3 regions of the Wukongibacter baidiensis genome follow, and region 1 is predicted to be linked to each of the others. Evidence: riboswitches for the same ligand, from Rfam matches in the RefSeq annotation. Region 1 holds a riboswitch; each other region holds the start of a gene.

Region 1 (7,773 bases):
GGATATCCAGCAGCAGGTGGTATCGGAGGTAGAAAGGATTTAATTGATCATCTTGCGGCAGGTCTTGAGAGTGGTAAAAAAAGAGCCTATGTTGGTGGAACCCTAGCGGCAAATCCATTAAGCTGTATAGCGGGGTACTACACAATTTTAGAGATTGAAAAGACTAATGCATGTGAAAAAGCAGGTGAAGCCGGAGACAGATTAACAAATGGATTAAATTATCTTATCGATAAGTATAACCTTCCATTTGTAGCCTATAATCAGGGCTCAATATGTCATTTAGAGACAGGAGCAGCTATGTTTGTTAAATTGGGAATTAATATATTAAGCGCCCTAGGAGAGGTAAAGAAGCGTAAGCATATGATGGAGGAAATGGGAGCAGCTTATTTGGCTGAGGGAATAGTAACCTTAGCTGGGAGCAGGTTGTATACTAGCCTATCCGATACCGATGAAGTTATTGATGATGCATTAAACAAATTTGAGAATGTGTTTAGAAATATTGATGGTGTAAAGACTTCATAAATAAAATATGAAAATGGAAAAGGGATTGCCTCAGAATTAATCATTCTAAGACATCCCTATTTTTTCTATTAAAAAGTTTTGGTCTATTTGTATAAGCCTATTCATAATAATTATTATGAATAGGAGGGACAAACATGGGAAGAAGGATTGTATTATTAATTTTAATTTTCCTATTTCTAGGAAGCGGTGCCTATGCTGAAGAGAATAATGGAGATATATTAAAGGCTGAAGTATTAAAGATAGAAGAATACTCAAGGTCAGGGGTAACAACAAAATCTGTAAAGGTTAAGATACTTGAGGGTGAATACAAAGGAAAGGGTATAAATATAGAATATATACCGGTGGAATATTCATCAAATAGCTATGAACTCAGAAAGGGAAGCCGGGTTCTTATAAAGTTAAGTACGGGTCAGAATGGAAGAATAAAAGGAAATATTATTAATGTATCTAGAGAAGACCACCTTAAGTTACTAGGAATTATATTTCTAGTAGTGATAATTATCTTCGGTGGAATAAAGGGAATACTTTCTGTAACCTCATTAGGTATATCGGGCTTAGTAATTGTAAAAATCATGATACCTTTGATTGTTGATGGACACAATCCAATGATGGTTGCAATAATAAGTACAATAATAATTATATTAATTAGTTTTATTCTTATATCTGGATTTACTAGAAAGAGCCTTGTAGCGATAATCGGAACCGTAGGAGGAACAATTATTGCTGGGATTTTGGCGAAGGTATTTACGGATCTATGTTCAATAACTGGACTGGCTAGTGAAGAGGTAAACTTTTTAATAACATATATGAATACAGTTATAGACTACAGAGGGCTCTATCTGAGTGGGGTACTAATAGGAGCCATAGGGGTAGTAATGGATGTAAGTATGTCGATAACCTCTGTAATTTTTGAACTCAAAGATCAGAATCCAAATATGACCTTTGCAGGGCTAATTGCTTCAGGATTAAAGGTAGGTAGAGATATAATGGCAACCATGGTAAATACCCTTATCTTAGCCTATGTTGGAGGAGCTATGCCTATACTATTAGTATTTCACTTCATGAAAATGCCATTGGGTAGACTAGTAAGCATGGAGATTTTATCAACTGAGATAATTAGATCATTATGTGGAAGTATTGGACTAGTTTCAACAATCCCCCTTACTTCACTAGTAGCAAGCATGATGGCTCCTAATATAAGATCTAGAAAAAGAATGTATAATTATAGGAGATAATGTGAAGGGGATATCTTACAAGATGAATACTTTATAAGATATCCCTCCTATAGATAAAAACATTAGTATTTGAGATTTATTGAACCTCAAAGTTGCTTATAGATATACTGATTATTCTAAATGCCCCTTTAATATATAAGGGGTTTTTTGATATACATAATAATTAATCCAATTAGAAAAGAGTAGACTAGCATGACTCCTCCATTTTGAAACTGGCTCAGCTGTTGGATCGTCATTTTTAAAATAATTATTAGGAACTTCTATATCAATTCCTTTAGAAATGTCTCTCAAATACTCATTTTTTAGGGTATTAACATCGTATTCGGGATGCCCACTTATAAATATTTGTTTCCTATCCCTTGAAGCGACAATATATACTCCTGAATCGCTAGACTCAGATAAAATTTCAAGCTCAGGAACCTTTTCTATATCCTCTCTTCGTACTTCAGTATATCGTGAATGAGGTACATAGAAAACATCATCAAAGCCTCTTAGGAGATTCAATTTATTGTTATTGATAGTATGAGGAAATACTCCCGAAATCTTTTTATCAACTACATACTTAGGAACTCCGTAATGGTGATATAGACCTGCCTGAGATCCCCAGCAAATATGTAGGGTAGATGTAACGTTGGATATCGAAAAGTCCATGATTTCCTTTAGTTCACTCCAATATGCAACTTCTTCAAAGGGGAGGAGCTCAACTGGAGCTCCAGTTATTATCATGCCATCAAATTCTTGATCCTTAATATCACTGAAATGCTTATAAAAGGTACTTAAATGATCCTTGGATACATTCTTCGATTCATAGGACTCGGTATGGATGAATACTACCTCTATTTGCAGAGGAACATTTCCTAGTAGACGGAGAAGTTGAGTCTCGGTTTCTATTTTAGTAGGCATTAAGTTTAATACAACAATCTTTAATGCTCTGATATCTTGATGAATGGCACGGTTTTCGTTCATAACAAAGATATTTTCATTTGACAATACATCAAAGGCTGGAAGGTTTTGAGGTATAACTATTGGCATAGTAATTCTCCTTTCTCGTTTAGCTAGTTCCTCGGGCGGGGATATGGATATTTCCTTTTCGTTCATGCAATGAACCTGTTTCTTTATATGCTTCAAAGGAGAAAACTGATTCATTGAAATTACTAAAAGGAAATATCCATATCCCTTAGTCAGTTGAAATACCAGACTTCTATTCACAACATGTTAGATTAATAGTTTTACTTGAATCTCCAAACTAAGGACTTTATTTTATATTCTTTCAAGTGCGTTTGATAGATCATTTATTAAATCATCAGCATTTTCAATGCCTATTGAAACCCTAATCAATTCGGGGGAAACTCCACTTTGCCTCTGCTGCTCTTCGCTAAGCTGTTGATGAGTAGTGGAAGCAGGATGAATAATCAAGGATTTAGCATCACCAACATTGGCCAAATGAGAGAATATTTCTAGAGCGCTTATTAATTTCTTTCCTCCTTCGTATCCTCCCTTTACTCCAAAGGTAAAAATGGCACCTGTTCCATTTGGAAGGTATTTTTTAGAGATTTCATGATATTTGTTATCTTCTAGGCCTGGATAGTTAACCCAGTCAATTTTTTCATGCCCATTTAGAAACTCAGCAATTTTTTTTGCATTTTCAATATGTCTTTCTACCCTTAGGGATAGAGTTTCAAGACCAAGAGTAAGAAGGAATGAGTTAAATGGAGAAATACAAGCTCCTAAATCCCTTAGAAGAACAACTCTTAATCTAGCGATATATGCAGCTTCTTTAAATGCTTCAGTATAGGAAACTCCATTGTAACTTTTATCTGGCTCTACAAGCTTTGGAAATTTGCCATTATCCCAATTGAAATTACCGGAGTCTATAACCAAGCCACCTATAGAGGTTCCGTTACCGCCTATATATTTTGTTGCTGAGTATACTACGATATCTGCTCCAAACTCAAAGGGTTTGCATAAATAAGGAGTTGCGAAGGTATTATCGACTATTAAAGGAACATCATTTGCATGGGCTATCTCAGAGATTTTTTCAATATCACATATATTTATTCCAGGGTTCCCGATGGTTTCAATATATACTGCTTTAGTTTTATCGTTAATAGCTTTTTCGATATTTGAAGGATCATCTGGGTTTATAAAGTTTACTTTTATACCAAAATCCTTAAAGGTATTTGCAAATAATTGATATGTTCCTCCATACAAGGTAGAAGCAGCAACTATTTCATCACCAGATGATGCAATATTCAATATTGCATAACTTATTGCAGCCATTCCAGAAGAGGTTGCAACTGCTCCTATTCCACCCTCAAGTAAAGCTATTCTTTTTTCAAGAACATCTGTAGTTGGATTTGTAATACGGGTATAGATATTTCCAGCCTTTTTCAATGCAAATAAATCTGCTGCCTCCTCAGGTGTATCAAATACGTAGGATGTTGTTTGGTAAATTGGTACGGCCCTTGACTTTGTATTTGAATCAGGCTCATACCCTCCGTGTAGTTGAATAGTTTCAAAGTTTAGTTTTTTTGACATTTGAATTCCTCCTATTTTGATTTCTATTTTGAATACCTAGGGGCATCGAACCCCTTCGCTTTGGTCAGGTTTCTCTTCGAGAAATGACCTAAAAAAACTTCCTGCAGATAATCTGCAAGAAGTTTAAATTCTAAGCATCTTATCTTTCAGGTAAAAAACCTGCTGGATTTAGCACCTTGAATAAAAATTCAGGTTGCCGGACGTCATAGGGCCAGTCCCTCGGTCTCTCTTGATAAGTGTAAATATTGAGTTTTGTAAAACTTAGAAAAGATGTTTTAACTAAAAAAACTTCCTGCAGATAATCTGCAAGAAGTCTAAATTCTAAGCATCTTATCTTTCAGGCAAATACCTGCTGGATTTAGCACCTTGAATAAAAATTCAGGTTGCCGGACGTCGTAGGGCCAGTCCCTCGGTCTCTCTTGATAAGTATTGATATTGAATTGTATATTATAATATCAGTTTTGTAGCAAGATGTCAATAATAAATATTCAAATTATTTAATAAATATTTGGAAGGTGGGTCAGAAAAAGTTATAAGTATATTAGATTAGCATATCTAGTTGGCTTTGTGCTTTGAACTTTTGGCGATTCTATTTTCCTTATGTAATTAGATTTTTAGATATAGCTCTCAAAAAATAGAGTGAAAAAAAATTAACAATATTTGTTTACAGGAGAAAAAAGATGTGGTAATATATAACTGTGATAATGATAATCGTTATCAATTGATTTGGAAAAGGAGGTAGTCTTATGGCAAAGTGTTCTGATTCTTGTATATTGGCCTATAAAAGAAATAATGACTTCATTGGGTGGCTTGTTGAAATACTAGGACCTGTACTTATGGGTTCTAAGCCGGCAGAACTATTAAGTTTTCCAAAACATGAAAAACAGTTGTTAAGAAAAATAGATAGCATAGAAAAACATATGGGAAAATGTAAAAGAGTTACATATAGATTGTTTAAAAATAAAAGTGGGAGTATTAAGGTATTGTTTTATAATCCTAAAAGTTTAGATACAAGTTTACAAGAATACAGAAATATGAGGTTTCTAAAGAATTTGGGATATCCCTCAAAATATGGCTTAGATGAGTACTTGCAAATCATTATAGATAAGATGATTACTGGAGATATTCCCCATGAGATAGGGGTATTTCTAGGATATCCACTAAAGGACATTATAGGATTTATTGGTCATCCATCACTAAAGCTTACTAAGGTTAATGGCTGGAGAGTTTATGGAGATCCACGATTATCAGATAAAAGGCTTAATGAGTTTATAGAAGCTAAAAACAAAGTAAGGAAGTTGCTTGAGTTTAATGAACCAGAGAAAGTTCTAGTGTCAATTTGATTTATTGTAAGTAATAAAGCTATAAATAATATAGCAAAAAAATATATATGTAGGAGGCAATATCAATGAAAAAAGTAACTATAATCTACTGGAGTGGTACTGGTAATACTGAAATGATGGCTAATGCAATTTCTGAGGGAGTAAAAGATGTAGGAAATCCTGTTGATGTAGTTAAAGTTGAAGATGCAAACAAAGACATGGTAGTAAACTCTGAACTTTTAGCATTTGGTTGCCCTTCTATGGGAGCAGAGGTTTTAGAAGAAGGCCTTATGGAGCCATTCATTGAGTCATTGAAGGATATAGATTTTACCGGAAAAAAAGTAGCTCTTTTCGGTTCATATGACTGGGGTGATGGTGAATGGATGAGAGACTGGGAAGAGAGAATGAAGGGCTATGGTGCAAACATTGTTGATGAAGGTTTAATTATCCACTTGACTCCTGACGATGATGGCGTAGAAAAATGCAAGGACCTAGGAGATAGCTTAGCAAAAGCTTAAGTCTTATAGATAAAAAATAATATAGAGACTCAAGTAGAACTATTAATTTATGAACGTCATAAACTCTCAGAAACATAGAGCATTTTGATATGTATAAGTTAAGTTCTGTTATATGAACTCTATATAGTTGGGTTTATAGAAATCGCAATAAATCTTTTGCATTTTGCTTCCTTAAAAAGCCTTGAAACGTTGGCTATTCAAGAAATCAAAATGTAGATTTATAAGTGCGTTCTATATAGATATCAATTTTCTAGCAAAACTTAGAATATGATATTTATGCATAGGGTACAATGTACGAATATAGACCTTTCTAGAATACGTACTTTGTACCTCGTATTGCTTTTTTAATGGAGGCTAATATGATTCATTGTCTTGGAGATATATCGGATGATTTTGGACTATATCACGATATAATTGAATGTCTAGTAGGGGCATTAGAAGCAAAGGATTTATATACTAGGGGACACTCTATGAGAGTTGGTGATATGTCATACCAGCTTGCTAAAGAGATTGGACTTAAGGGAGAAGAACTTGAGATTATACATATAGCTGCCCATCTTCATGATATTGGGAAAATTGGTATTCCTGATAAGATATTAAATAAAAAAGGTAAACTAACTAGTAGTGAATGGAAGGCTATTAAAAGACATCCCGAAATTGGTAGTAATATCCTTAAGCGTTCAGACAAGCTTAGAAAAATTTCGAAGCTCGTTCTTCATCATCATGAAAGGTGGGATGGCAAAGGATATCCCTCTGGATTGAAGGAAGAAGACATCCCCTTAGGATCTAGAATTATCGCAATATGTGATTCCATTGATGCAATGACCTCCGAAAGATCCTATAGGAAGGGGATCCCTTGGAATATATGTAGAGAAGAGATTGAGTCCAATAAAGGAAGTCAATTTGATCCCCGGCTAGTAGAAGCAGCAAATGAATTATGGAAGTGTTGGAAAAATGAGTTTTATAGTAGATAGAAATCGCAATAAATCTTTTATATGCGTTCTATAATATACGTTTTCTTTCCCTAAAGAGTACTAGATAGGCTATTAATCCGTCTAGTACTCTTTTTATAATATAATGCGATAGGAAATGATTGATCTATTAAATTTATGGACAAATATAATTTCTTGACTTAAGAATCCTCATAAAAGACTTTTTACAGAATAGATATATAGAAAATTAGAACTATATGTTAAAATAGTGTAGTTAAACCTAGACTATCCATAGAAAGTTTAAAATTCTGCTACGTCCTTTTGATTCTAAGACATCCATTAAATTCTTGACGTACCGTTTTGGTATGCCTTCAAATTTAATGAAAGCCTTAGAAATCAAAACTACTTGCACCATTTCAAAATTTCCACGAATAATCTAGGTTAAACCTAGTTAAAGGAGAGGATAAGAATGAAGAGAGTAATGGCATTAATTTTAGCCTTAACATTATTCACAGTAATGTTTACAGGCTGTACTCAAAAACCAGCTCAGGAAGAATCAAAACCTGAAGTAAATATTGAATCTGATAAAAATGAGGAAGAGCAGAAAGAGGAGCCTAAGGCAGTAGAACCGGTATCTTTAAAGGTATCTTCACCGGGAGGACCCCTAGCAATAAGCTTAGTAAAAATGTTTAAGGAAAAGCCTTCT
Region 2 (7,773 bases), 850 kb from region 1:
ATTTTTTCATGTCCTTCTACCAACAACTTTTCCTTTATTACTTCAAATGCTATTTTAACTGTTTCAGCACTTCTTATAAGTTGTGGTAGGAATATTTCTTGCTTTTCATACTTTTCTCCCACTCTATCTAAGGCAGGAATCAAGTAGGAGTCAACTATTTCCATTGGATCTTTAGTCTCTAAAAGCTTCTTGGTTTTTTGTTTTGCCTCGTCCTTTATTCCGTCTATAACTATTTGATTTAAATCTTTTTCTATCTTCTCCTTCTTATCCCTTTTAGGTTCACTTTTCTTTGATTCTTGACTATAGGCTGCAATATACTCCTTACATTCCTTGTCTTGATTTGTGATTACTCTAAAGGATCTTATCGTATCCATTAGTATTTCCGAAGTTGAGTCTGTAATTGGTGCATCGAGTCCATAACCCATTGCAAGTGCTAGGTATGTAGCATTAATAATCTTTCTATTTGGAAGTCCAAAGGATACATTGCTAGCTCCAAGTACAGTTTTCACATTATATTTTGCCTTTATCATTGGTATAGCCTTTAGTGTTTCCATTACGGCTTCCTGGGCAGCTGATGCCGTAAGCACTAGGCAGTCTATTAGAATATTTTCCTCTGGTATTCCATAGGTTTTGGCTGTTTCAATAATCTTTGAGGCTATCTCAAGTCTTTTCTCAGCGGTCCTTGGCAATCCATCTTCATCTAATGTTAAACCTATGACACATGCACCATATTTCTTGGCTATTGGAAAGATTTTTTCCATGCTTGAAGCTTTACCATTTACTGAATTTATTATTGCTTTACCATTATAGATTCTAACTGCTTCCTCGATTACGTCGGTCTTTACACTATCTATTTGTAATGGCAAGTCTATCAAAGACTGAAGCTCCATAACGACTTCTTTCATCATTTCCTTTTCGTCTATTTCTGGTAGCCCTAGGTTTACATCCAATATATCTGATCCAGTATCTTTTTGAGCTATGGCTTCAGATATTATATAGTCAATATCCTTATTACGAAGTGCTTCCTTAAGCTTCTTCTTTCCAGTAGGATTTATTCTCTCACCAATTATTTTTACACTTTCTCCAATGATAACTGTCTTTTTGGATGAGCAAGCTGTAGTTAATTTCTGATTATCTAATTTTTGAGGTTTCAAATCCGTTAGCTTTTCCCTTACTACCTTTATAAAGTCAGGGTCTGTACCACAACAGCCTCCAAAGACTGATATACCCTTGCCAGCCATTATTTTTATTTCTTCAGCAAATTCCGGTGCTGTTAAGTCATATACGGTCTTTCCATCCCTTAGCTTAGGAAGTCCTGCATTTGGCTGTATCATTACAGGAATAGTGGCATATTTTAAAATTTCATCAACTATTGGTTGAAGCTGCTTTGGTCCTAATGAGCAATTTACCCCTAAAACATCTACTCCAAGGCCTTCTAACACTTGAACCATCGTAATGGCATCGGTAGCCATTAATGTACGTTTGTTTTCTTGGAAGGTCAGTGTACAAAAAACAGGTAAATCACTATTTTCCTTCGCAGCTAAAATAGCAGCTCTAGCTTCATATAGATCTGAGATTGTCTCTATTAATATAATATCTGCTCCTGCTTCTTTACCGGCTACTACTTGCTCTTTAAATACATCGTAAGCATCATTGAAGCTTAATGTTCCATAGGGCTCCATCATTTTTCCTGTTGCCCCTATATCTAAGGCCACTAGTTTATCTCCAGCTGCCCTTTTAGCTATCTTTACAGCCTCTTTGATTACCTCTTCCACAGTGTATGGAGAGTCTTCCAGCTTGAATCTATTTGCTCCAAAGGTATTAGTAGTTATAATATCTGCCCCGGCCTCAAGATATTTTTTATGAATGTTATATACAACTTCTGGAGAGTGAACATTATAGCCTTCTGGAAGTTCTCCTCCCTTTAAGCCTTCTCTTTGAAGCATAGTTCCCATAGCTCCATCAAAGAATAGAAAATTATTTTCTAGCAGTTTTTGTATTTCCACAGCTATCCCCTTCCTTTGCAAATAAACAATTATCATGTAATCTACAGTCTTTACAACTTAATTTTACAACCTTTACTTCCTCGCCAATACCTATAAGGGCAGTTACAGATTTTCGAGGAATTAATATATAACTATCGGTAACGGTAAGCCCTATATGTTTTTGAGCATCTAAAAGGTTTAGTATCTTTGGCTGAATCTCTATTGATAGGTCTCCATATCCTGGGCTATATCTTGATGTAATATTATATCCATTGTTTATTGCGATTTTCTTTACTTCCGATTCTACTCTGTCACACAAAGCTTCTATTCCTGCCGTAGCACAGGCATCAAATATTACACTCTTGGTTAGATTAACCTTACTATAATATCTAATCCTTTTATCTACTTCATTACCTAAGGTTACAGCCATAATAGCACATTTTTCTGAATTCTGTAAATGCTTATATATATCTTTTCCTTCTATTTTGAACTTTGAATTTTTAAAGTAGATATTTCCTTCTTCTCTTTTGATTTCATAGATATTATACACAAAGTTGGTCCTTGCTATTTCTGATATTTCCTCTAAACATTCATCTATAATACCATCGGTAATCTCATCGGCTTCTTTCTTGCCATATCCAAGGTAACGTAAGACCTCATTTTTATCAATTACTAAGTCTATATCCTTTTTATTAATCATGTTGTATTCAAGATGCCTTGTCATCAGTCAATACTCCTCTTATATTAGTGATGCTTTCAATAATCCTTCTTGTTGTTTTCGGCCTGTTCATTGTATAAACATGGATTCCGTCTATTCCCCAAGATAGAAGATCAATAATCTGCTCTATTGCGTAGGCGATTCCAGCTTCTTTTAGGGCTTCTGGTTTATGCTCGTATTTTTCTAATATACGAAGGAACTTTTTAGGCAAGCTGCATCCTGATAGTGAAACAATTCTTTCAACTTGCTTTTTACCTAGTACCGGTAATATCCCTGCTATTATAGGTACATTTATGCCTAGTTTGTCGGTTTTCTCTTTAAAACTATAGAAGGTTTCATTATCGAAAAATAACTGAGTTACTAGAAAGTCTACTCCTGCATCTACCTTTTCCTTTAAGTACAGTAGGTCCTTATCTAGACTTTCACATTCTAAGTGCTTCTCTGGATAGCATGCTGCACCTATACAAAAATCATCGTTTTTCTTAATGTGTGCAATCAAATCCTTTGCATATTTATAATGATCAGGACCTATATAGTCAGGTCCAGCTCCGTCTGGATAATCTCCTCTAAGTGCAAGTATATTTCTAACACCCTTGGCTTTAAGGGAATTCAATGTTTCTTCAACCTCGTTCTTAGTAGATGTTAGGCATGTAAGATGGGCTAAAGCCGATAGGTCATATTTATTTTTAATAAAGGAAGCTATATCTACAGTAGTATCCTTTGTACTTCCTCCTGCACCATAGGTTACACTAATAAAGTCAGGTTTCATATCATTTAAAGCATCTATTGTATTGTATATAGTTTCTACAGGATATTCTCTCTTAGGTGGAAAAATTTCAAATGAAATTAATGGACTTTTATTTTTAAATTTATCTCTAATTAACATAGTCATCCCTCCAGTTTTAATTAATATTTATGGTTTAACTAACTCTATCTTTCCCCATGCACCCATCTTGTCTTCTATAATTATTAAAATACCTTCAATGCCTTCGATGGCCTTTCCGTATTCTATTCCTTTATTTATGTCATCTGGGTCCTTTATGATATTTCCTATAGCCGTTGCAGTTGCATCTGCCAATAGGGTATCCTTTGATAAAACAACCACCGCATCGGCCTTTCCAAAGCTTATGGAATGTCCAATCGTACCTGCCGAGGTACATATTCCAAGGGGCGTATCTTCTGGAGATATTGATAATGCAATCTTCTCTGAAAATGGAGAATTACCAGCGTAAATTAGTATTTTTCTTCTCTTATTTGTTTTTATAAATATATCTCCACCATTTTCGATTATTATTTCATCTGTGTAATTCAATAGGTCGAGGCCCACGTATTGTGATACAGCACCTGCAACGGCAGCCATTGGGCCTACATTAGCATGGTTCGCTGCTTCAGCCATATGTTTTACTATTTCATCAGCATCCTTTGAAACTTCTAAGGGTACTAAACTTTTATAGAACTCAGTATCATTATCACCGTAGTCCTTAATGGCTGTTCTATACTTTTCAAGATATTGTTTTGCTTCCTTCACAAGGTTAGTTTTGGCGGATATGTGTAGATCCGATTCCTTATCAATTACTGTGAAATTTATGAAATTGTCTGCCTTCATGTATTCTCTATAAAATCTTTCTTCGTACATTTAATCACCATCCCCAAATAACCTCTGTCTTATATCATCACGCCTACTTAAACGATGCTTGCTATGGCCCTAACTGGACATGCTTTTATACATAGTTTACAGTCAAGACATCTATCCTTATGGAATTCTATCTTCCAGTCGTCGCTCATTGTAAGGGCTCCTACTTCACAGATCGATGTACATGCTCCACAGTTAACACATTTATCTTCATCTATAGTTATTGCGGTTTTTATTACTTTAACCTTTACACCTACAATTTTTAGATATTCTATACTTAGATCGATTTTTTCTTCTAATCCCTCTACTTCAAGGAATAAGGACCCCTCAATATTGTAATCTATCGACGCTCGTAGGATATTTATTTTTAAATCATAGTTTTTTATAAGGGTGTATGTAATAGGTTCACCCGTTAAATTTGTTGGGAATGATAATAGTAATAATTTTTTCATATCCTACGCCTCCTCTTCTTCTACTATTTCAAGGGAATTCACTTTATTATTTAATGGTAATGGCTGCACCGGTTCTTGTATTTGGAAATCACCCTTCCTAATCCAATCCTTCAGCTCATCGGCAATCTTACGGGCCTTATGAAGACTTGATAGCGGTGCCGTTTTGATTTCTTTACCATCAACAGTTACTTTGCCGCTTCTAAGCTCTGCATAGCTTACTCTACCTAGACTCGGCTTGCTTCTTCTTGGGACACTATAATCAATTATATTTGTATGAAGATCTTTGTCTTCAACGGATACATACTTCATCATTTCTTCATCAAGTATTGGAATAGGAATACCTATACCTACAAATATTGATGTACCATAATTTTCGAAAACTGCCGGTCTAATGTATTCCGTGCTCATATTCTTAAGATCCCCTATTACGGCTAATGTTCCAGCTCCACCTAGTGGCACTCCATTCTCGTCTCTATTACATGCGGAGTTAAATTGTGTACCCTGCCATGATATATATCCAACGGTTCCACCTAGAAATATTCTTGTGCCTATACCGATAGTTCTATATAGCGGGTCATTGAAAAGAGGGCTTAGTTGACCTGCCGTTGAGTATGTTATATTTCCTTGATCGGGCTGTAATATTCCCATGTAGGTATATATCCTTCTATCAGAAGTATTAATAGCTGCATTATAATTTTGATAACAGTTTCTTGGGTTAAATAAGTATGCCTCGTTGATGGATTCCTTAGTGATATATGTTTCTACTTCCTTACATGGATAGCAATCTGTACCACGGGCCGTTGCCATTAGATGAACTTTCTTTCCATCTATTAGATCACAGATAACATGGGCTCCGCCATACTCCATTCCTTTATCTTCCGATTCTTCAGTTGCTCCTATATATACATCAACAGCTGCAAGTCCTGAGTACGCAGGTACTCCATTTAAATGTACCTTTGACATTTTTATTGGCGGATCTGAGTGCCCAAAGTTAAGAAAAGCTCCCGAAGAACACATAGGTCCGAAGGTTGCTGTAGTAACAACATCCACATATTTTGTAGCCTCTTCTATCCCCTTTTCCTTAACAATATCGATTACCTCTTCAGCAGTAACTACCACAGCTGTACCATTTCTTATCTTTTCGTTAATCTCCTCATAGGATTTTTTCACTGCCACATTAATTCCCCCTTAGATAATTATTGATTATTTGTTTTCTAATTTTCTAAATATTTAAAAAAGCCTTTTCTGACAGAGAAAAGGCTTTTAATCACAGCATTCTCATCTGTCGGTATCACTACCGCTGGATTTAGCACCTTTGTACACGGAGTACAGGTTGCCGGATTTCATAGGGCCAGTTCCCTCCATCACTCTTGATAAGAAGAATATTTAGTTTTGATATATATAATACGATAAACATCTTACTTTCTGGAGATTTGACAGCCAGCGTTTTTGGGGATGTTAAATCTTCGGAATGTAATAGATTTTTCGTAACTTATATATAAAATATTAAAAGCCTTTTCCAACAGTGGAAAAGGCTTAATAAACTCAGCGTTCTCATCTGTCGGTATCACTACCGCTGGAATTAGCACCATTGTACATATAGTACCGGTTGCCGGACATCATAGGGCCAGATCCCTCCGTCACTCTTGATAAGAGATTAATTATTCACTTTTATGATTGATTATAAGTATACTGTCCTTAATAACAATTGTCAACACTTTTTTCAAAATTTTTTCTCAACTTTCAAGGTAGATAATACAAGGCAATATCATTGGCAATTACAACCTAATAAAACCATATATATATTCCTTGACACATAATAACGTGTATGATATTATGTTTATATTCCACGGAATATAAATCCGCGATATAGTAAACAATATGAAATCATAGGCTATAGCATGATAAATAATGAAAGCAGAGAGAAATATAGTAAAGTATTAGAATTCAGTAACTCTAATATTTCTTTAGAATGCTAAATTTATATGATATTCAGAAGTGTTTTTTAAGATAATCTTTTAAAATTTTATATGAAAGAGGCGATAAAATGAAAGTACATTTAATTTATTTTAGTCCCGGCGGTACAACAAAAAAGACAGTACAAAACATTGCAAAGGGCATGAAGGATCTTGAAATCATAGAGCATGATATGCTAAGAAAAGAAAACAGAGAAAAAACATATAACTTCTCAAAAGACGACCTTGTGATACTTGGAATGCCGACAGCATCTAAACTATTTGGTCTACCAGCTGAAATCATTGGTACCTTAAATGGAAATGGTACTCCATTTGTTGGAACTGTTACCTGTGGTAATGGTTATTATGGAAAGGCTCTCATTGTAATGAAAAAGGCAATGGAAGAAAGAGGCTTTAAAATGGTAGCCGGTGGAGGATTTATCGGTCAACACACTTTTGCATCAAATGTCGCAACAGGTAGACCCGATGCAAAGGACGAAAGAATACAGGTTAAGTTTGGGGAAGACATCTATAAGAAAGTAGTAATTCTAAAGGATCTTAGTTTTAATAGAAAACTAAAAATAGACTGGCCAGATGAAGGTGCATTTTCAACTATTAAATGCGCTCTAATTTCAGCCCTACCAGGATTAGGAGTGAAACTTCCAAACTCATGGAAAGAGCTATCTGTGTCTGATTCATGTATTAAATGCGGCAAATGTGTAAAGCACTGTCCTACGGAAGCAATTACATTAAAGGGGAATATAGAATTTGATATAAATAAGTGTATTGGTTGTTATGGCTGTGCTAACGCATGTCCTAAAAAGGCAATAAAGTCTGCGAGTCCAGCATTGATTAAATCCGTAGACAATGTAGTTAAATATAGAGATAAAAGAAAAGAGCCTGATGCATTTCTTTAGAAGCTAAGTAAGTAATTGAAGAAATTGCATAATAAATATGGTATAGCTCTGTGGAATTTAAGACTATATATAGTAGTAAGTTTTTTAGGATTGTAATTATGCAATTTGCTCTA
Region 3 (7,773 bases), 210 kb from region 1:
TCAAATCGTCGATGTAAATATATCCAGAGTCTTTGTAGCCAGGCTCTATTTCAACCAAATACAATCTTTCTAGTTTTAAAGGCGCTACAGCTCCAGAAGGAACAGATGCCTCTACAAACTTCCACCCTTCCCAGTCAACATATCTTTCAAAAGTCAGACTGAAGGAATTTCCATTTGAATCCGTTAGCTTTCCTCTAAGCCAATGACTATTTCCCTTGTTACCATATACCCACATTCCTAGCTTTTCAGGTCTCTCTTCCATAGGGATACCATCATTATCAAAGACAATATAGGCAGCCTTAGTATCATTTGCATTGCTGAAATCATAGCTTAATTTAACAGAAGAGTCACCGGACTTCTCTTTAGATGATAATTCAAGGTCTCCTGCAACTTCATTAGGATAAGGCAGGAAGCTCCCATTCAAGCTCTCAAAGTCTTCTAAAACAGTACTCAAAAGACCAGTTGAAACATGTATATAAGCATTAAGATCATAGAAAGATGCCTTTATTAGATCGTTGCTCACTTTATCGGTACTTATAAATGTGTTATCTTTTATTTTCCCCATATTGTCTGGAATTGACCAAATTAAAGCACTTGAGTCTATTCTTGCTTCATATCCTTCATCGTTAGTAGCGATTACGGATATAGGTACTTGCTTTCCAGACTCTACATATATCTTCGATGGAGATATTTTTAGTTCTATTGGATTATCAAGAGCTTTTACTTCAATAGAAGCAGTTTTTCCTCTATAGGATGCTGTTATAGTTCCCTTTCCGACACTCTGAGGAATAAATTTATTCTCAACAAACCTTCCTTCTATTCCTTCAATACTCCATTCAGCTTCAGTTGGATCTATTTCAACAGGATTATAATTTTTATCGTATCCCTTTATAAAAAGTTCCCTTGACGTATCAATAAAAATATTATTATCGGAGGTATCTAGTTTTATGCCCTTTAGTGAGGATTCTGGACCATTGTTTAGAACGGCAAGACCATTCATAATACGTCGTTCATAACCACCAGAGGGATGATTTACTATATCTAGCTCCATGTCACCTGAAGATTTTACAATCATTTCTGTGGAACCACCACCATCAAGATTGATTCCATTATAAGCTCCAAGCTCAAGAAGAATTTCGGCTAGTTCTTTTTGCGTTACACCGGGATAAGATGCATTTCGGCCATCAATTGTTACCATGATAACCTCTTTTTTATCTTGGCTAATACCGATGGCAGTTCTTGGATGACTTCCAGAAATGTTAAGGGAGAATTCATCGGGAATGCTTCCATCTTTTAGTATTTCAGCTCCTCCACCCATAGCTAATGCAAGTTCTTTGAAGTCAGGTGTACTTGAAACATCTACTAAAACCCTATCACCAACTGAAAAGTTATTCAGTATATGCTCCTTTGTGGTACCGGCAGCGGCTATAATATATCCATCTTCAGGAATCTCTATGGCCTCAAGATTATCTCGAATTTCCTTTATCTTATCTTTAATAATAATCAGCTCTACTATGTTTTCATGTTTCTCTTTACCAAAGGAAAGTTTTCCCCATGATTTATCTAAGAGAATAACACCGTTATTAACATAAGATTTATTCTTATGGTTAATATCTAATATGTAATCATTATCTAAATTCATAAGTTTTTGAGTATTTCCAGCCCAATAATCTATAAAGGCTTTGCCATCATTATCTATATTAAAGGTAGCAAAGTCAGGACTGTTTTTGGATGATGTAACAAGGTCGCCATCCCTAACTATGGGGCCAATTGTTGAAAACTCTTTTGTATCGTAAAAATCTCCATTAACAGCTCCTATAATCCTACTAGCAGATTTATTCTTAGAAGCAAGACCCGTTAAAGCATCTCTGCCTGACATTCCAGTTTCACTTGTTATTACATCTAAAGAAGTATATTTATCATCAAGGTCAATTCTGAGGATATTCATATTTAACCAACCTCTATTGGTAAACCTTGATATTTTTTCGTAAACTACACCCCTAGATATATTTTCTGAGGATCTTTCTTCATGGATCTCAACAAAGTCAGCAAAGGAAAAGGTAATAACGGTATTAAAAATCAAAGCTGTAGTCAATAGTTTAATAAGGCTCTTTTTCAAGTTCAACTTATTTATCCTCCTTTATTTCCCAGATATTTAACTGTTTTTTGTTCTTTAATGCGTTCAATAGATTTTGCTTTGCATGGGGTATATCTTTATAAAATTTCATAAGGGATTGCTTCATGTATTCCCTTTTGGTATTGCCATCAGCAGGGCAGAGACTCTTTACTTCAGGTAGATTATGTCTTCTGACTGCCTTTATTATTTCTTTTTCTTCAGCATAAATCAGAGGTCTTATCATTGTAAGATCCTTCCTACTAAGATAGGTCACGGGGTTAAATGTGTGAATTCTACCCTCATAAAACATACTTAGAAACAAAGTCTCAATTGCATCATCCATATGATGACCAAGGGCCAATTTAGTTACTGAATTTTCCTTACAAAGGCTATGAAGGGCAGCCCTTTTAAATCTAGAGCACAGAGAACAGGGATTTTTCTCCTTTCTCTCTTCGAATACTATCCTTCCGATTTCTGTAGGTTTTATTATGTATTCTATATTTAGTTCATCACACATCTTTTTAATAGGAGTTAGATCAAAATTTTCAAAGCCAAGTGTTAATGTAAGGGCTTTGAGATCATACTTCACCGGTGAAAAGTTCTGGAAAAGCTTAAGGGCATATAAGAGTGCAACACTATCCTTCCCTCCAGAAACTCCAACACCTATAACATCTCCATCCTGAATCATATCAAAGTCTATAACGGCCTTCTTAATGCAGCCTAAAATTTTTCTCAATCTAATCCCTCATTTATGTAATGTATAAAAATTTAGTCATAAAACTTATTTTGTGAGAATAAGAAATAATATTGTACATGTTATTTTGATAGCTAATTGTTTATTGTTATCAGCAAAGCTTCTATTAGTTTTCCATACAATAATTATACTTTAATAACAAAGCTTAACATAATTAAAAAATAATTAAATATGTGTTACAATATGTATTTCTTGAGATGGGAATTTAAACTATATAAAGTAGCACAGATCTACTCGTTATGATATTCTATAGATGTTGGAAGGTCTTATCTTTAGGGGTTATATGTTAACTATATAGAAGTTATAAATCGAACAGATAAAAAAGTGCACTATTTAATGTAATAACTTTGTATAAAATGTCAATTATACAAACACAGGTCTATATATAGTGGGTGATAAAAGGTGAACCTATGGGATTTTCTGTCGGGAGAATTGAAAATACTAGTGATTTCCAGTCTTCCAATAATAGAATTAAGGGGGGCCATTCCCTATGCTATATCGAGGGGGATGAATCCTTTACATGCAGCTTTATTATGCATAGGAGGTAGTATGATTCCTGTACCTTTTTTGCTATTCTTTTTAAAACCTTTTTTCGCTAGTTTGAGAAACATTTTGATGATAGAGAAATTTGAAAAATGGCTTATCAAAAGAGTAGAGAGAAAGGCTAGAAACATAAAGAAATATAGTATATTTGGATTAGTTCTTTTTGTTGCCATACCGTTACCATCAACTGGTGTCTGGACTGGGTCTGTAGCTGCAGCTTTATTTAATCTTAGAATCAAGCATGCATTTTTTGCAATACTCATGGGGAATACTATAGCGGCATCTATAATAACATTTTTAAGCTATTTTGCAGCTAGAAATATGTAGATGAGTAAGTTTAAGCCTGTAGGTTTTGAATAGATAGTACTTAAGTGAGGAAACTGCATAATTCTAACTTGGCAGAATTGCATAATAAATGAGGTAAAGCTCTAGGGAGTTTAAGACTATATATAGTAGAAAATTTTTTTAGATGGTAATTATGCAATTTGCTCAAATAACAAAAAAAATAGTAATATAAAAATATTTTTGTAGAAATATGTTGACTAGAATATATATATATGGTACTATTTTTATGTCAAATTGAATAACTTGCTTCACCTTATCAAGAGCGACGGAGGGAATAGGCCCTATGAAGTCCAGCAACCGGTACAATGTATACGGTGCTAAGTCCTACGGAATATGATATTCTGGAAGATGAGGAATCTGTGATTAAAACCTCTTCTTGCGGAAGAGGTTTTTTAGTGCCCATTATATGTAAAATGATTAATTGAGGGCATACTAAAAAAGTAATATTATCTTGATAAAAATATTCAAATAACAACAAAAAATTATTTTAATATGAATTAAACAGAGATTCAAGTAAAGCTATTGATTTATACATCCTAAAAACTCCTAAAAATGCTGAGTATTTGTGTGTGTATAAATTGAGTTTTACTAAGAACTCTATACACAAGGAGGAAAAGGAATTGAAAAGATTATTTACATCAGAATCTGTTACAGAAGGGCATCCAGATAAGATTTGTGACCAAGTTTCAGATTCAATCCTAGATGCTATATTTGCAAAGGACCCTAATGCCCGTGTAGCATGCGAAACTTCTGTTACAACAGGATTAGTATTAGTGGCTGGTGAAATTTCTACTACTTGTTATGTAGATATACCAAAGATCGTAAGAAAAACTATTGAAGAGATTGGATACACTAGAGCTAAATATGGATTTGACTCTGATACTTGTGCAGTACTTACTTCTATAGATGAGCAGTCTCCTGATATAGCTATGGGAGTAGATGAAGCATTAGAGAGCAAAGCTGGTGAAATGAATGATGAGATTGAAGCTATCGGTGCTGGAGACCAAGGGATTATGTTTGGTTTTGCTTGTAATGAAACTCCAGAATTAATGCCTCTACCAATCGCTCTTTCCCATAAGCTTGCTAGAAGACTTTCAGAAGTAAGAAAAAATGGAACTTTAAAGTATCTTCGTCCAGATGGTAAAACTCAGGTTACAGTAGAATATCAGGACAATAAGCCTGTTAGAGTTGATACTATCGTTATATCTACTCAACATGGACCAGAGGTTAGTCGTGAGCAAATAGAAAAAGACTTGATCGAAAATGTAGTAAATAAAATAGTACCACATGAATTATTAGATGAAAACACAAGATACTTAATCAATCCTACTGGTAGATTTGTTATAGGTGGACCTCAAGGTGATGCAGGATTAACAGGAAGAAAGATTATTGTTGATACTTACGGAGGATACTCTAGACACGGTGGTGGAGCTTTCTCAGGAAAAGATCCAACTAAGGTTGATAGATCAGCTGCTTATGCTGCAAGATACGTTGCAAAAAATATTGTTGCTGCAGGTCTTGCTGATAAATGTGAATTAGAGCTTGCTTACGCTATCGGTGTTGCTCAGCCAGTTTCTATATTAGTTGAAACTTTCGGAACTGGAAAGGTATCTGAAGAAAAATTAGTTGAGCTTGTTAAGAAGCACTTTGATTTAAGACCAGCTGCTATTATAAAGGATTTAGATTTAAGAAGACCTATATATAGACAAACAGCTGCATATGGACACTTTGGAAGAACAGACATAGATTTACCATGGGAAAAGACTGATAAAGCTGAAATACTTAGAAAAGAAGGACTTGGAGAATAATAATCGGCCCTTTGTTAAGAGCCTAAAGATTAAGAAAGACGGCAAGGATGCCGTCTTTCTTATTGCTTGACAATATCAAATTGATTATCTAAAATTATGACACTATGTTTTGATTGATACTTTTAAGCTAAATATTAGTCTCTTACTTCCCTGTTTTTAAAGAGGAAGCTTATTGCATATGCGCCTGCTATACCAACAACACCATATACAATTCGACTTATTCCTGATGCTTGACCTGCTGATATAGCTCCGGAACCTCCTAATAATGCGGCTACTAGGTCATAACCAAAGAGACCCACTAATAGCCAGTTAAGAGCTCCTATTATTACTAGTACAAGAGCTACTCTATCCATAACTTATCTCTCCTTTTTAGGGATATTTAAATAAATATTCATCCCTTAACTTGTTTCAAGTATTATTATTCCAATTTCAAAAATAAAAAAACATATATAAATATGCTAAAACAAGAAAAAAATGTAAAAAATGCAACCTTGATAGTTCGAATTCCTAATTATGTTATAATAGGGAGTAAGAGCAAAATACTATCTAATATTATGTGGTGATTTTATGTCTATGGAAATTAACGGTGTTGTGAAGGAAATTATATTTAGAAATGAAGATAATGGCTATGTAGTAGCTAGTATAGATACAGGGAAAGAAGATGTAGTAGTGGTAGGATATATACCTATTATAAATGTTGGCGAGACTATGTCTTTTAGCGGAAGTATTACAGTTCATCCTATATATGGTGAACAATTGCAGGTAGTAAATAGCAAGCAAATTCCACCGGAAACTCTAGAGGGAATTAAAAGCTATCTTTCATCGGGTTTGCTCAAGGGAATTGGGGAAAAGATGGCCGAGCGTATAGTAGAAAGGTTTGGGAAAGATGCATTAGATATTATTCAATATCATCCTGATAGGCTGACCGAAGTAAATGGTATAGGCGATAAGAAGGCTAAGGATATTGCTGAAGCCTTTGAGGAGCAGAGAGAGATTAAGGAAGTTATGGTTTTTTTAGGACAGTTCGGTGTATCAACAGCCTATGCAGTTAAGATATTTAAGAAATATGGAGATAAAACCATAGAAAACCTAAGGGAAAACCCCTATAGATTAGCCGATGATATTTCTGGAATAGGTTTTAAAATGGCCGATACAATTGCTAAAAGGATGGGGATTGATCCAAAATCACCCTATAGGATTATGTGCGGTATAAAGTATGCCTTGACTCAGTATAATCTTGAGGGTCATACTTATGGCGTTAAGGAAGCGTTAATCGATAGAACCTGCGAAATTTTGGGTTTAGACGCTAGTATGATAGAGGATGGAATTATCACTTTAACTATAAATGGAGAGATTCATCAAGAAAACGTTGATGATAAGATAGCCGTATTTCCAATGGCATTTTTTTATGCGGAGACGGGAGCATGTAAAAAGCTAATAGAGTTAGCAGGGACAAGCTTTGAAAATCCAAATATAGACTTAGAAGAAGAAATAAGAAATATTGAAAAGGATGGAGACATTGCTTTAGCAGCGAATCAAAGGGATGCAGTTAAAGAGGCGTTCTCAAATGGAGTTACTGTAATAACTGGTGGACCGGGAACGGGAAAAACAACTACTGTAAACAGTGTCATAAAGCTATTTGAAGGCCAAAACCTAAAGATAGGACTGGCAGCCCCGACGGGCAGAGCAGCTAAAAGACTTACTGAGACTACCGGGAGAGAAGCTAAAACCATCCATAGGCTTTTGGAATATTCCTACTCCGATGATGGCGGTGGAATGGGCTTTATGAAGAATGGTGAGGAGCCACTGAGCTTTGACGTGATTATTGTTGATGAGGTTTCAATGGTTGATATACTTTTAATGTATCATTTGCTCAAGGCCATCCCTCCAGATACTAGAGTAGTCCTAGTTGGTGATGTGGATCAGCTTCCGTCGGTTGGTCCTGGAAATGTACTCCATGACATAATAGAAAGTGGAATAGTCAAGGTAGTAAGGTTGACGGAGATATTTAGACAAGCCAAGGAAAGTATGATAGTTGTGAATGCCCATATGATAAATAAGGGAGAGAAACCAAAGCTTAATGTAAAGGATAAGGATTTTTTCTTTTTGCCGAAGAGAAACCAAGACGATATACTCCATACCATAAAGGAGTTATGTGTAAAAAGATTACCGAAATTCAACGACTATGACCCACGAAGAGATATTCA

What was found. Region 1 has a riboswitch for S-adenosylmethionine ahead of R9X47_RS20190 (O-acetylhomoserine aminocarboxypropyltransferase/cysteine synthase family protein). Riboswitches for the same ligand answer to the same signal wherever they lie in the genome.
Region 2: linked by a shared signal. The riboswitch ahead of R9X47_RS24055 (homocysteine biosynthesis protein) and the one ahead of R9X47_RS20190 (O-acetylhomoserine aminocarboxypropyltransferase/cysteine synthase family protein) in region 1 are both predicted to bind S-adenosylmethionine.
Region 3: linked by a shared signal. The riboswitch ahead of metK (methionine adenosyltransferase) and the one ahead of R9X47_RS20190 (O-acetylhomoserine aminocarboxypropyltransferase/cysteine synthase family protein) in region 1 are both predicted to bind S-adenosylmethionine.

Annotation. Positions count from the first base shown of each region.
Region 1 is NZ_CP138202.1:4,483,118-4,490,890, forward strand. Features, by position in the region: gene R9X47_RS20175 (aspartate aminotransferase family protein) at 1-522, shown strand, start outside; gene R9X47_RS20180 (YibE/F family protein) at 657-1,757, shown strand; gene metA (homoserine O-acetyltransferase MetA) at 1,869-2,789, opposite strand; gene R9X47_RS20190 (O-acetylhomoserine aminocarboxypropyltransferase/cysteine synthase family protein) at 3,018-4,295, opposite strand; SAM riboswitch class I at 4,432-4,534, opposite strand; SAM riboswitch class I at 4,623-4,724, opposite strand; gene R9X47_RS20195 (DUF3793 family protein) at 5,042-5,638, shown strand; gene R9X47_RS20200 (flavodoxin) at 5,704-6,135, shown strand; gene R9X47_RS20205 (HD-GYP domain-containing protein) at 6,495-7,109, shown strand; gene R9X47_RS20210 (ABC transporter substrate-binding protein) at 7,537-7,773, shown strand, end outside.
Region 2 is NZ_CP138202.1:5,337,243-5,345,015, reverse strand. Features, by position in the region: gene R9X47_RS24080 (homocysteine S-methyltransferase family protein) at 1-2,006, opposite strand, end outside; gene R9X47_RS24075 (vitamin B12 dependent-methionine synthase activation domain-containing protein) at 1,978-2,709, opposite strand; gene metF (methylenetetrahydrofolate reductase [NAD(P)H]) at 2,693-3,589, opposite strand; gene R9X47_RS24065 (UPF0280 family protein) at 3,617-4,339, opposite strand; gene R9X47_RS24060 (NIL domain-containing protein) at 4,387-4,788, opposite strand; gene R9X47_RS24055 (homocysteine biosynthesis protein) at 4,792-5,964, opposite strand; SAM riboswitch class I at 6,064-6,168, opposite strand; SAM riboswitch class I at 6,340-6,444, opposite strand; gene R9X47_RS24050 (EFR1 family ferrodoxin) at 6,836-7,660, shown strand.
Region 3 is NZ_CP138202.1:4,273,692-4,281,464, forward strand. Features, by position in the region: gene R9X47_RS19235 (phosphodiester glycosidase family protein) at 1-2,125, opposite strand, end outside; gene R9X47_RS19240 (tRNA 2-thiocytidine biosynthesis TtcA family protein) at 2,127-2,852, opposite strand; gene R9X47_RS19245 (COG2426 family protein) at 3,273-3,740, shown strand; SAM riboswitch class I at 4,009-4,113, shown strand; gene metK (methionine adenosyltransferase) at 4,379-5,566, shown strand; gene R9X47_RS19255 (DUF378 domain-containing protein) at 5,701-5,919, opposite strand; gene recD2 (SF1B family DNA helicase RecD2) at 6,134-7,773, shown strand, end outside.